DNA from 4 places in the Kitasatospora sp. NPDC058046 genome. Region 2 is predicted to be linked to each of the others. Evidence: riboswitches for the same ligand, from Rfam matches in the RefSeq annotation. Region 2 holds a riboswitch; each other region holds the start of a gene.

Region 1 (3,451 bases), on a different contig from region 2:
CCTCGACGGCGGCCAGCACGGTCGCCGTCAGCGGTGCGACCAGCAGCGTCATGCCGCAGCCCATCACCGTGACGGAGGGCAGCACGTCCACCCAGTAGGAGGAGTCCGGGCCGACGCGCAGCATCAGCAGCACGCCGGCGGCGCACAGCAGGGGGCCGACGGTCAGCGGGATGCGCGGGCCGATCCGCTTGCCGAGCCGCCCGGCGCGCGCGGACAGCAGCAGCATCAGCACGGTGATCGGCACCAGTGCGAAGCCCGAGACCAGCGGCGAGAAGCCGGACACGATCTGGAGCTGCACCACCAGCAGGAAGAAGACGCCGCTGAACGCCGCGTACACGCACAGGGTGACCAGGTTCACGGCGGTGAACAGCCGGGAGGAGAACAGTCCGAGCGGCAGCATCGGATCGGGCGCGCGGCGCTCGACCGCCACGAAGGCGACGCCGAGCGCCACTCCGAGCACCCCGCTGACCCAGACGGCGGGGGACAGGCCCTCGCCGGCCGCCGTCAGCGCGTAGGTGATCGCGCCGAGGGCGAGGGCGGCGAGCACGGCGCCGAGGACGTCGAAGCGGCCGGAGGCGCCCTCGTCCCGGCTCTCCGGCACCGACCGGGTGGTGACCGCGATCACGGCGGCGGCGAGCGGCAGGTTCAGCAGGAAGATCCAGCGCCAGCCGGGGCCGTCCACCAGCCAGCCGCCGAGGAAGGGGCCGACCGCCGCCGACACCCCGCCGAGGCCGGACCAGAGCCCGACCGCCGCCGAGCGGTCGTCAGGGTGGAAGACGGCCTGGAGCATGGCGAGCGAGCCGGGGGTGAGCAGCGCCCCGCCGATGCCCTGGACGGCGCGGGCGGCGATCAGCACGTGGATGTTCGGCGCGGCGGCGCAGGCCGCGGAGGCGACGGCGAACCAGACCACGCCGATCAGGAAGACCTTGCGCCGCCCGTAGCGGTCGCCGAGCGCGCCGCCGAGCAGGATCAGGCCCGCCAGGGTGAGCAGATAGGCGTTCAGGGTCCATTGCAGGGACGCGAGGGAGGCGCCGAGGTCGGCGCCGATCCGGGGCAGCGCGACGTTCACCACGGTGCCGTCCAGCATCGCCATGCTGGAGCCGAGCACCGTCGCCATTAGTACCCAGCGACCCTGCGCGGTGCCCAGGCGCAGGGTGCCGGCCTCGGAGGTGGCCACGGGCGAATCCTGCGCTGCCGAGGCGCACGTGACAAGGGTCACCGGTGGGTGTGTTGGCGGCTGGCGGTGCGTGAGCGGACGGGTGCGCGGCGTGGCCGATCTCGGCGCAGGGTCGTGGATCAGTGGCGGGGGGTGAATGGGTTGTGTACGCACCGTGGGCCCGGGCCTGCGGAGGGTCACTGGGACAGGGGGGATCGTTGCCGTTTCAAGAGATCGACATTGCTTCACCCGAACGGATGGGTTTTAGTTCAGCGACCGCCCGGCCAGTCCGGACGGATCCGCCGGGTGGAACGCCGAGTCCTGCCGCTGCCCGGTGGTTCGAAACGAACTCTGTACGGCAGGAGCGGGGGACCCACAGGTAAGTCGCCGGACCGGAGTTCGCGCCTCAGGGCGCGGGCGTCCAGGACCGGCTTGGGGTGAAGCCGCGCAAGCGGCCGGGCAACTCCAGCCCGAACCCGACAGCTCACCTCGCAGGCGTCGGAGAGGAAAATTCCATGCCTGCACAGGCTCGTCGTATCGCCCTGCCCCGCGCCGCCCGCATCGGCATCGCCACCGCCGTCACCGGTGTGTCCTTCGCCCTCCCGCTCGTCACCGCGATGAGCGCCCAGGCCCACACCCCGGCCGCTCCGGCCGCCGCCTCCACCGAGGCCAAGCAGGCCACGCAGGCTGCCGCTCCGGCCGCCCAGGCCGCGCAGGAGAGCTATCGCGTCGTCAGCGGTGACACCCTGTCCAAGATCGCCGACGCCAGGAACGTCGAGGGCGGCTGGCACGCGCTGTACGAGCAGAACCGCTCGGTCGTCGGCGCCGACCCGAACCTGATCTTCCCGGGCCAGCAGCTCGCGCTGTCCGGCCACGCCGCCGCGCCGGCCGCCGACGCCGCCCCGGCGAAGCCCGCCGCTCCGGCCAAGCCCGCCAAGCCGTCCGCTCCGGCGACCCAGGCCGCCAAGCCGCAGGCCCAGGTCCAGGTGCAGACCGAGGCCGCCAAGCCGTCCGCGCAGCTCGAGACCCAGCTCCAGGTCGCCGTTCCGGCCCAGGCCGTGACCGCGACTCCGGTCGCCGCCGCCACCTCCGGCTTCGTCGCCCCGCTGGCGAGCCCGCGGCTCGGCACCGCCTACGGCGTGGCCGGCTCGATGTGGGCCTCCGGCCACCACACCGGCCAGGACTTCGTCGCCTCCACCGGCACCCCGCTGCGCGCCGTCGCCAACGGTGTCGTGGTCAAGGCCGGCAACGGCGGCGCCTACGGCAACGAGGTCGAGATCAGGCTCGCCGACGGCCACTACGCCGAGTACGCGCACCTCTCCTCGATCGGCGTGAGGATCGGTCAGACCGTCACCGCCGGCCAGCAGATTGGCCTCTCCGGCGCCACCGGCAACGTGACCGGCCCGCACCTGCACTTCGAGATCCGCAACGGCTCGGAGTACGGCTCGGACATCAACCCGGTCGCCTACCTGCGCGCGCACGGCGTCGCGCTCTGACCCCGAGGGCTTCGAGCTCCGGGGTACCAGGAACCACCGCCGTTGCGGGCGAACCGATCGCCCGGGATGGTCCTGTCGGGTGACCGCTCGACCGGGTGATCGCCGCACGGCGGACATGGGCGCGGGACACGCCCAGGCCGGCCCGGCCGCATGAGGACCTCCTCGTGCGGCCGGGCCGGCCGCTTTCGTTCCCGGGCCCGCCGGGGTGTTCGAGCGATCGAACGAAGCGTCAACTCCGGTGTCCCGCAGGGTGGTCGCCGGGATCTCCGGGCGCCTCCGGGGCGCCATGCTGGCGGACGGTCAGCGCCCGGCCGGTCCGGCGGTCGGGCGGGCCGGGAGGCGAGGAGGCCGGATGGCGGTCCGCAGCGGGGGCGTGGCGGGGGAGACGGCCGGGCGGGAGCGGCCCGGGGCGGGCGGGGTCGACCGGCTGAAGGCGGACTCGGTCGGCCTGGTCGGCGTGGTGTTCATGGCGCTCGCCACCGCCGCCCCGATCACCGCGATGACCGGCAACCTGCCGATCATCGTCGGTCAGGGCAACGGCGCGGGCGCGCCCGCCGCGTACATCGTGGCGACCGTGGTGCTGACGGTGTTCTCGGTCGGCTACGTGGCGATGGCCCGGCACATCACCGCGGCCGGCGCGTTCTACGGCTACGTCTCGCACGGGCTGGGGCGGGTGACGGGGATGGCCTCGGGGCTGCTCGCGGTGCTCGCGTACGTCGTCACCGAGGCCGCGGCCCTCGGCTTCTTCGCGTACTCGCTGCGCGGGCTGGTCCGTTCGCAGCTGGGGGTGGACGTCGGC
Region 2 (3,451 bases):
CTGTCGGTGCCGCAGGACGTGTCGGTGGTCGGCTTCGACGACTCGCCGCTGATCGCCTTCACCGAGCCGCCGTTGACCACGATCCGCCAGCCGGTCGAGGCGATGGCCACGGCGGCGGTGGACGCGCTGCTGGAGGAGGTCGGCGGGAACGCCGCCCAGCGCGGCGAGTTCATGTTCCAGCCGGAGCTGGTGATGCGCGGGTCCACCGGGGCCTGCGCGCGCTGAACCCCGGCCGCCACGGCCGTCGGACGGGCCCCGGAGGGCGATCGCTCTCCGGGGCCCGTCGGCGTGCGCGCGGTCGGCCGTCGCGGGCCGTGGCAGGCCGTGCCGGACCGTGGCGGACCGTGGCGGGCCGTGGGGTGGGTCAGCCCTCCTGGGCGGTCGGGCGGTCGGCGGTCAGGCGGTGCCCGTCGGCGGCCTCGCCGGTACGGGTCTCGGTGCGGCGGCCGCGGGCCAGGTAGTCGCGCAGGACCAGCTCGACGGCGTCCTGGGGGCTCTTGGTGCCGGAAAGCATCATCGCGTCGATCGCGAGGTTCGCGTCGAGGGTGACGGTGACCTGGGCCATGTGACTCCTCCTCGGGTGCAGAGCAGCAGCATGCCCGCTGGGGCGGCGATCCACCACGGAACGGGGCGGAACCGCGGTCGGGAACGGTCGGGCACGCCGTGGCCCCGGGAACGCCGGAACCCCCGGGGAGGAGCGACCAGACTCTCCCCGGGGGTGGTGGGCGGTCAGCGTTCGGACGACGGCCGACAGCTGACGGATAACAGCTGACAGATGTTGAAAGCTGTCAGCTGTTATCTGTTACCCGTCAGCTGTTACCGGCCGTCCGTCGGCCGTGCGCCGTGGACCGTGCGCCGTCCTCAGACCCGGCCGGCGAAGTCCGGGGCCCAGTTGGCGATGCTCTGCTCGCGGACGCCCGAGCTCGGGTTGGCGGCCTCGACGTACTTGCCGTTGCCGACGTAGATCGCGACGTGGTAGACGCCGGAGTCCTTGCCGTTGTTGGACCAGAACAGCAGGTCGCCCGCCTGGAGGCTGTCCAGCGAGACGTGGGTGCTGGCGGCGGCCTGGTCGGCGGCGACGCGCGGGACGGAGACGCCCGCGGCGCGCAGCGCGGCCTGGGTCAGGCCGGAGCAGTCCCAGCCGCCGTTGCCGGTGCCGCCGTAGACGTACGCCTGACCGACCTTCGACTGGGCGAAGGAGACCGCGGCGGCCATGCTGCCGGTCGCGGCCGGCGCCTGGGTCTGCGTCTGGGCCTGGGGCTGCGGAGCGGGCTTGGTGGCGGGCTTCGCGGCCGGCTTGGTGGACGGCTTGGCGGCCGGGGCCTCGGGCTGCGCGGTCGGCTGGGCGTTCACGGCACCGCCGTTCGCGGACTGGCCGGACTTCTGCGAGCGGTCGAACCAGGTGAAGTCCGAGCCGGACGTGCCGGCGGAGGACTGGCCGGCCCGGGCCTGGCCGTTGCCGCCGAAGGACAGCTGCTGGCCCGGGTAGATGGTGTCCGGACCCTCGGTCAGGGTGCCGCGGTTGAGGTCATACAGCCGCTGCCAGCCGCCCTGCACCTTGTGCTGGTCGGCGATCGCGGACAGCCAGTCGCCCTCGACGACGGTGTAGTCGCCGCCCTGGGCCTGCTGCTGGCGCTTCTGCACCCAGTCGCTCCGGTTGCCGGAGGCGGCGGAGTCGGTGGAGGCCTGCGCGTCGCCCTGGGCGGGCGCGGCGGGCTTGGCGGCGGGGGTCTGGGGCTGCGCGGGCTTGGCGCTCGGCTTCGCGGCCGGAGCGGCCGGAGCGGCCGGCTTGGCGCTCTGGGCGGGCGCGGCGGGCTTGGCGGCGGTCGAACCCGCCGAGGTGTCAACGGCGGCCGCGGCGCCGCCCTTGGTGAGCCCGGCCTGGACCGAGCAGACCGGCCAGGCGCCGGGGCCCTGCGAGGCGAGGACCTTCTCGGCGACGGCGATCTGCTGGTCCTTGGTGGCCAGGTCGGCGCGGGCCGCGTAGGCCGTGCCGCCGAAGGCGGACCAGGTGCTGGAGGTGAACTGGAGGCCGCCGTAGAAGCCGTTGCCGGTGTTGATGCTCCAGTTGCCGCCGCTCTCGCACTGGGCGACCTTGTCCCAGGTGGCGACGGAGGCGGCCGAGGCGGTGCCGGTGGTGAGGCAGGGGACGGTGAGGCCGACGCCCGCGACGCCGAGGGCGGCGATCACGCGACGGGTACGGCCGGACAGACGGGTGCCGTTGGTGGGCAGCATGAAGACGTGGTCCTCTCCCACGCCTGCGAGGTGAGCTGTCGGATTCGGGCTGGAGTTGCCCGGCCGTGCGGTGAGCACGGCTTCACCCCTAGCCCTGGACCGTTCCGGAGAGCGGTCCGGGGCGACTTACCTGTGGGTCCCCCGCTCCTGCCGTGGTGCGTTTTCGCGCTTCCAGGACATCCGACGGCAGGACTCGGCGTTGCGGATGACCGGGTTCGTGTGGTCACGAACGGGGAGCACGTTAATCAGACTTAAGTTCAAACTGCAAACCACTGTGATGTGCATCACGGTTTAGTGGAAACTGCCAAAATTGCCACTCACCATGATCGTAAATGATCGTTTTCAGGCAATGCTGTTGTGGAAGCCGACAACTGGCTCCGCCTCAGGAGTGGCGTGACGGTGCGTCGAATCGCGGAGTGGCGCACTCCGGCGGGTGGGGGAGCGGTCGCGATCGGAGCATGTGAATCCGCGCTCCCTATTTCCTTTCAAATAGCGCCAGAACGGACATTCCCCTTCATTGCCGGGTGGCTCCCGTACGGGACGGACGGGGTGGGGGAAGTACGCGGAAGGGCCCGGAACGCGATCCGTTCCGGGCCCTTCGGTGCGCGCGAACCCGCGCGCGGTGTCCTTATCGTCCGCCAGGCCCCTCGGCGGCCGCGTGGGCGCCACGGGAGCCCTCCACGACCCCCTCGGCCTCGGCGGCGGCCGCCGCCTCCGCCTCGGCCCGTGCCAGGTCCTCCGGGGACGGCGTGGGCAGCGAGGCCAGGTAGGTGGAGGCGATCAGCTGGCCGACCGACGGGTAGGCGCCCAGCGGCGCGGCCGACGGGCAGCCGGTCTCCTCGGCGGCGGTGGCGAGCAGCTCGGAGTCCGCCTCCGGGCCGATCACCAGCGGGGCCAGCGCCGGGCGCTGCGAGCCGGTGTCCTTGAGGTGGTTGACGGCCGCGGCCACCGAGCCGGGCACGTCGAGCGCGGCGGCGACGACCGGCACGGCCAGCCGGGCGGCCAGCAGCACGCCGGTGATGCCGGCCGCGGCGGCCGCGTCCTCGCCGCCGACGGTGGTCAGCACCACGCCGTCCGCGGCGGTCGCGATGGCGAACAGCCGGGCGCGGTCGGCCCGGGCCAGCCCGGCCTCGGAGAGCCGGACGTGCACGGCCTCGGCCAGCAGCGGGTGCGGGCCCAGCGGGTCGGTGACGGGCGCGCCGTACTCGGCGGCGAG
Region 3 (3,451 bases), on a different contig from region 2:
GGGAGTTCGCCGCCGACCCGTACCCCGCCTACGCCTGGTTGCGCGAGCACTCCCCGGTGCACCGCACCACCCTGCCGAGCGGGGTGGAGGCCTGGCTGGTGACCAGGTACGCGGACGCCCGGCAGGCGCTCGCGGACAGCCGGCTGTCGAAGAACCCGGCGCACCACAGCGGGCAGGCGCACCGCACCGGCCGGGTGGGCATCCCGGGCGAGCGGCAGGCGGACCTGATGACCCACCTGCTGAACATCGACCCGCCGGACCACACCCGGTTGCGCCGGCTGGTGTCGAAGGCGTTCACCCCGCGCCGGGTGGCCGAGTTCGAGCCGCGGGTGCAGCAGCTCACCGACCGGCTGATCGACGGCTTCGCGCAGCGCGGTTCGGCGGACCTGATCCACGAGTTCGCCTTCCCGCTCCCCATCTACGCGATCTGCGACATGCTCGGGGTGCCGGCCGAGGACCAGGACGACTTCCGCGACTGGGCAGGGATGATGATCCGCCACGGCGGGGGCCAACGCGGCGGCGTGGGGCGGGCGGTGAAGCGGATGCGGGCGTACCTGCTGGAGCTGATCCACCGCAAGCGGGCGGACCTCGGGGACGACCTGATCTCGGGCCTGATCCGGGCCGGCGACCACGGTGAGCACCTGACCGAGAACGAGGCCGCGGCGATGGCCTTCATCCTCCTGTTCGCGGGTTTCGAGACCACCGTGAACCTGATCGGCAACGGCACCTACGCGCTGCTGCGCAATCCGGAGCAGCGCCGGCTGCTGCAGGAGTCGGTGGTGCGCGGGGAGAGCGCGCTGCTGGAGACCGGGATCGAGGAACTCCTGCGCTACGACGGGCCGGTGGAGCTGGCGACCTGGCGGTTCGCGACCCGTCCGCTGACCATCGGCGGGGTGGACATCCCGGTCGGCGACCCGGTGCTGGTGGTGCTGGCCGCGGCGGACCGCGACCCGGCCCGGTTCGCGGCGGAGAACACCCTGGACCTGGCCCGGAAGGACAACCCCCACCTGGGCTTCGGGCACGGCATCCACTACTGCATCGGCGCTCCGCTGGCGCGGCTCGAAGGGCGTGCCGCGCTGGCCACGCTGCTTTCCCGGCTGCCCGATCTGCGGCTCGCGGAAAGCCCGGAGAATCTGCGCTGGCGGGGTGGTCTGATCATGCGTGGCCTGCGCGAACTCCCGGTGGAATTCAGTCCGGAGAGCCGTTCCCCGCACGCCCCTCCGCACCTCGTTCCGGATGCCTCTTCGACGCCTCCGACCTGCTGAGATCGCGCTGACGGGACGTCGCCGATCGCCCGCCGACGGGGGTGTGAACACCCATCAATCCGGACATAACGCCGCTGTTGGTAGGCGATCGGACACGGGCCGTAATTGTTGTGTGATATCGGTGATATGAGCTTGTGATTGGTCTGATGATCTGTCTACTCTCCCTGGAGTTCGCAGCTGCGGACCTCGTACGCGGAACGCCGAATCCTGCCCGCCGCGTCACGGGAAACCGACCAGAACCCTGGGCAGGGGCGGGGGAACCAGGTTTGTTGCCGTCTCCCCACGGCTTGGGGTGAAGCCGCCCGAGCGGAATCGTTTCCGCGTACGGCGGCCGGGCCACCTCCCGGTCCGAACCCGACAGCTCACCTCGCAGGCGTACGGAGAGGGACCTCTTCATGCTGTTCGTTGGAACTGGCCGTCACCGTCGTCGCACCCAGGCCGAGAAGGCCATCGCCGTCGCCGGTGTGGCCGGCGTCGGACTCGCGATGCCGCTCCTCACCGCCACCGGCGCCTCCGCCGCCCCGGCCTCCACCTGGGACTCCGTCGCCCAGTGCGAGAGCGGCGGCAACTGGAGCATCAACACCGGCAACGGCTTCTACGGCGGCCTCCAGTTCACGTCCAGCACCTGGAAGGCGTACGGCGGCACCGCCTACGCGGCGCAGGCCAACCAGGCCAGCAAGGCCCAGCAGATCTCGGTCGCCGAGAAGGTGCTGGCCTCGCAGGGTCCGGGCGCCTGGCCGGTCTGCTCCCAGAAGGCCGGTCTGACCAAGGGCGGTGCCCCGGCCTCGGTCGACACCTCCTCGGACGCCAAGCCGCAGTCCGCCCCCAAGCAGCAGGCCCCGAAGCCCGCCGCCAAGCCCGCCGAGAAGCCGGTCGCGCAGAAGCCCGCCGCCCAGAAGCCGGCCCAGAAGCCCGCCGCGCAGCCGGTCCAGCAGGTCGCCCCGCAGCAGCAGGCGCAGCCGCAGACCCCGGGCTTCTCCGGCAAGGCCGGCTGGGACGCCGACGCCAAGGTGTACTGGTACCAGAACAACGGCGGCTGGTACTGGACCAGCCACCAGAGCGTCTACCAGCAGTACGCCGGCCAGGCCGCCGCCCAGCCGCAGTACGCCCCGCGCGCCGCGCAGCAGGCCCCGCAGGCCGCCGGCCACGACTACACCGTCCGTGCCGGTGACACCCTGTCGACCATCGCCGCCGCCCAGGGCGTGTCCGGCGGCTGGAGCGCGCTGTACGAGCAGAACCACTCCACCGTCGGCGGCGACCCGAACCTGATCATGCCCGGCCAGGTGCTGCACCTCGGCTGAGCCGCCCCGCCCGACGCCGGGACCGCCCGCGGCCGGCAGCACCCCGAGACCGGGGTGCCCGCCGGGGCGCCCGCCGCCGCGCCGGAGCGCTCGGCGTCGACGCCGCTCCACCCCGCCGTCCGAAGGGGGCCGGTCCTACCGGTCCCCTTCGTCCGCATTCGCCCGCTCCGGTGGGACAAGCTGGGACAAGCAGGTGAACTACCGGTGGGTAGCAGGGCCACACGGTGAGACGGGACCGAGGCCGACGCGGCCACGGCAGCCCGGGCGGTTAGGCTCTGGTCGTAACGACTCCGCAATCGTCCTGCTGGCAGCACCACCGTCAGACCGGACCCTGCTCTCGCAAGGAGATGCCTCGTGCCGTCCATCGATGTCGTCGTAGCCCGTGAGATCCTCGACTCCCGCGGCAACCCCACGGTCGAGGTCGAGGTCGGCCTCGACGACGGCAGCACGGGTCGTGCCGCTGTCCCGTCGGGTGCCTCCACCGGTGCCTTCGAGGCGCTGGAGCTGCGCGACGGCGACAAGAACCGCTACTTCGGCAAGGGCGTCGAGAAGGCCGTCCTGGCCGTCATCGAGCAGATCGGCCCGGAGCTGGTCGGCTACGACGCCACCGAGCAGCGCCTGATCGACCAGGCCATGCTGGACCTGGACGCCACCCCGGACAAGTCCTCGCTCGGCGCCAACGCCATCCTGGGCGTCTCGCTGGCCGTCGCGCACGCCGCCTCCGAGGCCAGCGACCTGCCGCTGTTCCGCTACCTGGGCGGCCCGAACGCGCACGTCCTGCCGGTCCCGATGATGAACATCCTCAACGGCGGGTCGCACGCGGACTCCAACGTCGACATCCAGGAGTTCATGATCGCCCCGATCGGCGCGGAGTCCTTCTCCGAG
Region 4 (3,451 bases), on a different contig from region 2:
TGGTCGAGCCGGCGCTGGCGGGTGATCAGCTCGTGCAGGGTCTCCTGCTGGCGCACGGCGGCCTGGCCCTGGGTGCGGGCGCGGGCCAGGTAGCCCTCCGGGTCGGGCGAGAGGATGAGTTGGGCGGTCTGGGTCATCCCGCCGCCGCGGTACTCGGCCCCGGCCACCATCGCCAGGTCGCCGCGCAGCCCGTTGAGCTGGTCCTGGGCGAGGGCGATCTCGCCCTGGAGGATCGTGGTCTCACCCTGGAGCCGCCGCTGGGCCTCCTGCGCGGCGTTGAACCTCTCGGACGCCTGCTCGGCCTCGTCGTACAGCTGCTCGACCTGCGTCTTGACGTCCTGACGGTCGCCCGGGTCGGGGCTGGCGGGGGCCGCCTGGGCGCTGCCTCCGGTGGCCGCGCCCAACGCGGTGGCGGCGGCCGCGGTCAGCACCAGCGCCCGGGTGAGCAGTTGGGAACGGCGGTGCACGGGCATGGCGGCAGCGGCTCCAATCCTGCGGCGCGGCCCCCGCCGCCGCACCGGGACGGGCGGCCGTCGAGCGGGAGTCCGGTGGCAGACGTTAGCGAGTCCGGGCAAGCGAGTCCAAACCCCTCCCAACCCGAATATTCACTCCCCAATCGGACATCAGATCGAGCCGCCGGAAAAGCCGCAGGCCCGGCCTCCCCTGGGGGAGACCGGGCCTGGAGACGTCCGAGCGGGGATCAGACCCGCACGATGCCGGTCAGCGGCATGTTGGTGACCGCCTCGTAGCGCACCGACGCGCCCGGCTTGGGCGCGTGCAGCACCTGGCCGTTGCCGGCGTAGATGCCGACGTGGTGGGCGTCGGTGTAGAAGATCAGCAGGTCGCCGGGCTGGGCCTTGGAGAGGTCCGTCCCGAGCCGGGTGCCGGCCGAGGCCTGCGCCTGCGAGGTGCGCGGCAGCGACACGCCGGCCTGGTTGTACGCCCAGACCATCAGACCGGAGCAGTCGAAGGAGCCCGGGCCGGTGGCGCCCCAGACGTACGGGCTGCCGATCTTGGAGGCGGCGGCGGACAGCGCGGCGGCACCGCGCGAGCTGCCGGGGGCCACGTTCACCGGAGCGGTGGTCGTGGGGGCCGAGAGGCTGCCGCGGCTGTTGTCGCGGGAGGCGCGGTCGGCCTGCTGCTGCTGGGCCTGGGCGGCGTCGGCCTTGGCCTTGGCCTCGGCGGCGGCCTTCTCCTCGGCCTGGCGCAGCGCCTGGCGGTCCTGCTCGGTCAGCGTGTTGAGCAGGTCCTGGGCCGCCTTCAGCTTGCCCTGGACCTCGTCCTTGGAGGCCTTCAGCTGCTGGGTGGTCGACTCCAGCTCGGCGAGCTTGCCCTGGGCCTCGTTGCGGTCCTGGTCGAGCTTGCGCTGCTGCTCCTGGAGCTCCTTCAGCTGACCCTTCTGGGTGCTGCCGGCCTGGTTCAGCGCGTCGGCCTGGCTGAGGAAGCTGTCCGGGCTGGAGGAGAACATCAGCTGGACGGTGGGGGATATCCCCCCGTTGCGGTACTGCTCGCCGGCGATCTCGGCGAGGCCGCCCTGGAGCTCGGTGACCTGGGCCTGCTGACGGGCCACCTGGTCCTGCAGGCCGGAGACCTGCTTCTCCAGGTCCTGCTGCTTGGCCTGGGCGGCGTTGTAGTTCTCGGTCGCGACCTCGGCCTGCTCGTTGAGCTGGTCGACCTGCCCCTTGACCTGTTCCTTGGTCGGCTGCGGGTCCGCGTGGGCACCCTGCGCGGAGAGGACGACGGCTGCGGCGGCGACGCCGGTCAGGATCGAGACCCGGGCGCGGCCGGCGGGCTTGGGACGACGATGGGACGCCACGAAGGCGGACTCCTTCTTCCTACGGCCGCCTACCGGGTGAGCTGACGGGTTCGGGCCGGAAGCATGCCCTACGACGCCTCACGGCCGTTCCACCGGCCGACCTGGCGCCGATTCACCCCGGAGGAACGTGGTTCCCCGGCTCCGCTCCGCAGCGCCCCCTACCACTGGGCTCCCCTGTCGGACAGTCGCTTCGACCTGTCCCGCTGCCTTGCGAACTCGACGGTAACCACCGCCGCCACCCTGGCTGGGCGATCGACAGTGCGGTGGTTCGGAGCATGACCCTAGTAACTGAACCGTGATCGGTTCAAATCCTTGTCAGAAAAAAGACAGAAGATTACCCAAGTTCCTTTGTGAAAATGACCGATGGTGACCATTGACGCACACAAGGCTGATCGGTTCTCACCATGTGGTCGTCGAAGGGCCGGAAACCCGAAACGCCACCCCGAACGGGGGTGGCGCTTTTCACAGGCCCCCGCGGGAGCCCCCGGGCGTGTCGGGCCGTCAGACCCGGCGGATGGTGTTGATCGACATCGCGTCGGCCTTCATCACCTTCACCACGTCGCCGGTGTGCGGCGCGTGGACCACCATGCCGTTGCCGATGTACATCCCGACGTGGTGCATGTCGGGGCCGTAGATCACCAGGTCGCCCGGCTGGGCCTGGTCCAGCGAGGGGATCCGGGTGCCGTAGTGGCCCTGCTCCTGCGAGGTGCGCGGCAGCGAGACGCCCGCCTGCCCGTACGCCCAGACCATCAGGCCCGAGCAGTCGAAGGTGGTCGACCCGGTGGCGCCCCACACGTACGGCGAGCCCTGCTTGCTCATCGCCTTGGCCAGCGCCGTGGCCGCGTAGCCGCTGGCCGGCGGCAGGCTGCCGAGGTCGACCCGGTCGCTGCCGCGCGAGGCGCGGTCGTCCTGCGCCTGCTGGGCCCGCAGCGCCGCGCGGTCGGCGGAGCTCAGCGAGTTCAGCAGGTCCTGGGCGGCCTTCAGCTTGGTGTTGACGTCCGACTTGGCCTGGTTCAGGTCCTTGGTGGTGGTGTCCAGCGAGGCGAGGACGGCGGCCGCCTCGGTCTTCTCCTGGTCCAGCCGGCGCTGCTGGTCCAGCAGCCCCTTGAGCGCCTCGGCCTGACTGGTGCTGGCCTGCTGGACGGTGGAGGCCTTGTCCAGGTAGCCGGACGGGTCCGAGGAGAGCATCAGCTGGACGGACGGGTCGATGCCGCCGCTGCGGTACTGCTCGCCCGCCACCTCGGCGAGGCCGCCCTGGAGCTGGGTCATCTGCTCCTGGCCGCGGGCCACCTGGTCCTGCAGCTGGTCGGCCTGCTTGCGCAGCTGGTCGGCCCGCTCCTTGGCGCCGTTGTACTTCTCGGCCGCCTGCTCCTGCTCCTCCTGGAGCTGGTCGATCTGCGCCTTGACGTCCGTCTTGTTCGGCTGCGGCGCGGCGTGCGCGGCCACCTGGGCGGAGAGGGCGACCGCGGTCGCAGCGGCCGCGGTGAGCACGGAGATCCGTGCGCGGCTCGGCTGCTTGGGACGGCGGTGGGAGGCCAAGGGACCGGCTCCTTCTTCCAACGGGCTCACCTGATGGGATGAGATTCCGGAAAATAGGTTTGACGCCAGACCCTAGTGAAGATCTATCCGTTTTGC

Evidence for each region. Region 2 has a riboswitch for cyclic di-AMP ahead of ACFVU7_RS29150 (transglycosylase family protein). Riboswitches for the same ligand answer to the same signal wherever they lie in the genome.
Region 1: linked by a shared signal. The riboswitch ahead of ACFVU7_RS20860 (peptidoglycan DD-metalloendopeptidase family protein) and the one ahead of ACFVU7_RS29150 (transglycosylase family protein) in region 2 are both predicted to bind cyclic di-AMP.
Region 3: linked by a shared signal. The riboswitch ahead of ACFVU7_RS04615 (transglycosylase family protein) and the one ahead of ACFVU7_RS29150 (transglycosylase family protein) in region 2 are both predicted to bind cyclic di-AMP.
Region 4: linked by a shared signal. The riboswitch ahead of ACFVU7_RS01305 (NlpC/P60 family protein) and the one ahead of ACFVU7_RS29150 (transglycosylase family protein) in region 2 are both predicted to bind cyclic di-AMP.

The regions. Positions count from the first base shown of each region.
Region 1 is NZ_JBHVRS010000009.1:296,106-299,556, reverse strand. Features, by position in the region: gene ACFVU7_RS20865 (MFS transporter) at 1-1,117, opposite strand, end outside; cyclic di-AMP (ydaO/yuaA leader) riboswitch at 1,469-1,669, shown strand; gene ACFVU7_RS20860 (peptidoglycan DD-metalloendopeptidase family protein) at 1,672-2,652, shown strand; gene ACFVU7_RS20855 (APC family permease) at 3,005-3,451, shown strand, end outside.
Region 2 is NZ_JBHVRS010000016.1:232,557-236,007, forward strand. Features, by position in the region: gene ACFVU7_RS29140 (LacI family DNA-binding transcriptional regulator) at 1-225, shown strand, start outside; gene ACFVU7_RS29145 (hypothetical protein) at 365-565, opposite strand; gene ACFVU7_RS29150 (transglycosylase family protein) at 862-2,256, opposite strand; cyclic di-AMP (ydaO/yuaA leader) riboswitch at 2,243-2,413, opposite strand; gene ACFVU7_RS29155 (hypothetical protein) at 2,864-3,451, opposite strand, start outside.
Region 3 is NZ_JBHVRS010000002.1:134,301-137,751, forward strand. Features, by position in the region: gene ACFVU7_RS04610 (cytochrome P450) at 1-1,265, shown strand, start outside; cyclic di-AMP (ydaO/yuaA leader) riboswitch at 1,487-1,655, shown strand; gene ACFVU7_RS04615 (transglycosylase family protein) at 1,661-2,566, shown strand; gene eno (phosphopyruvate hydratase) at 2,921-3,451, shown strand, end outside.
Region 4 is NZ_JBHVRS010000001.1:280,885-284,335, forward strand. Features, by position in the region: gene ACFVU7_RS01300 (C40 family peptidase) at 1-473, opposite strand, end outside; gene ACFVU7_RS01305 (NlpC/P60 family protein) at 701-1,816, opposite strand; cyclic di-AMP (ydaO/yuaA leader) riboswitch at 1,827-1,980, opposite strand; gene ACFVU7_RS01310 (C40 family peptidase) at 2,318-3,355, opposite strand.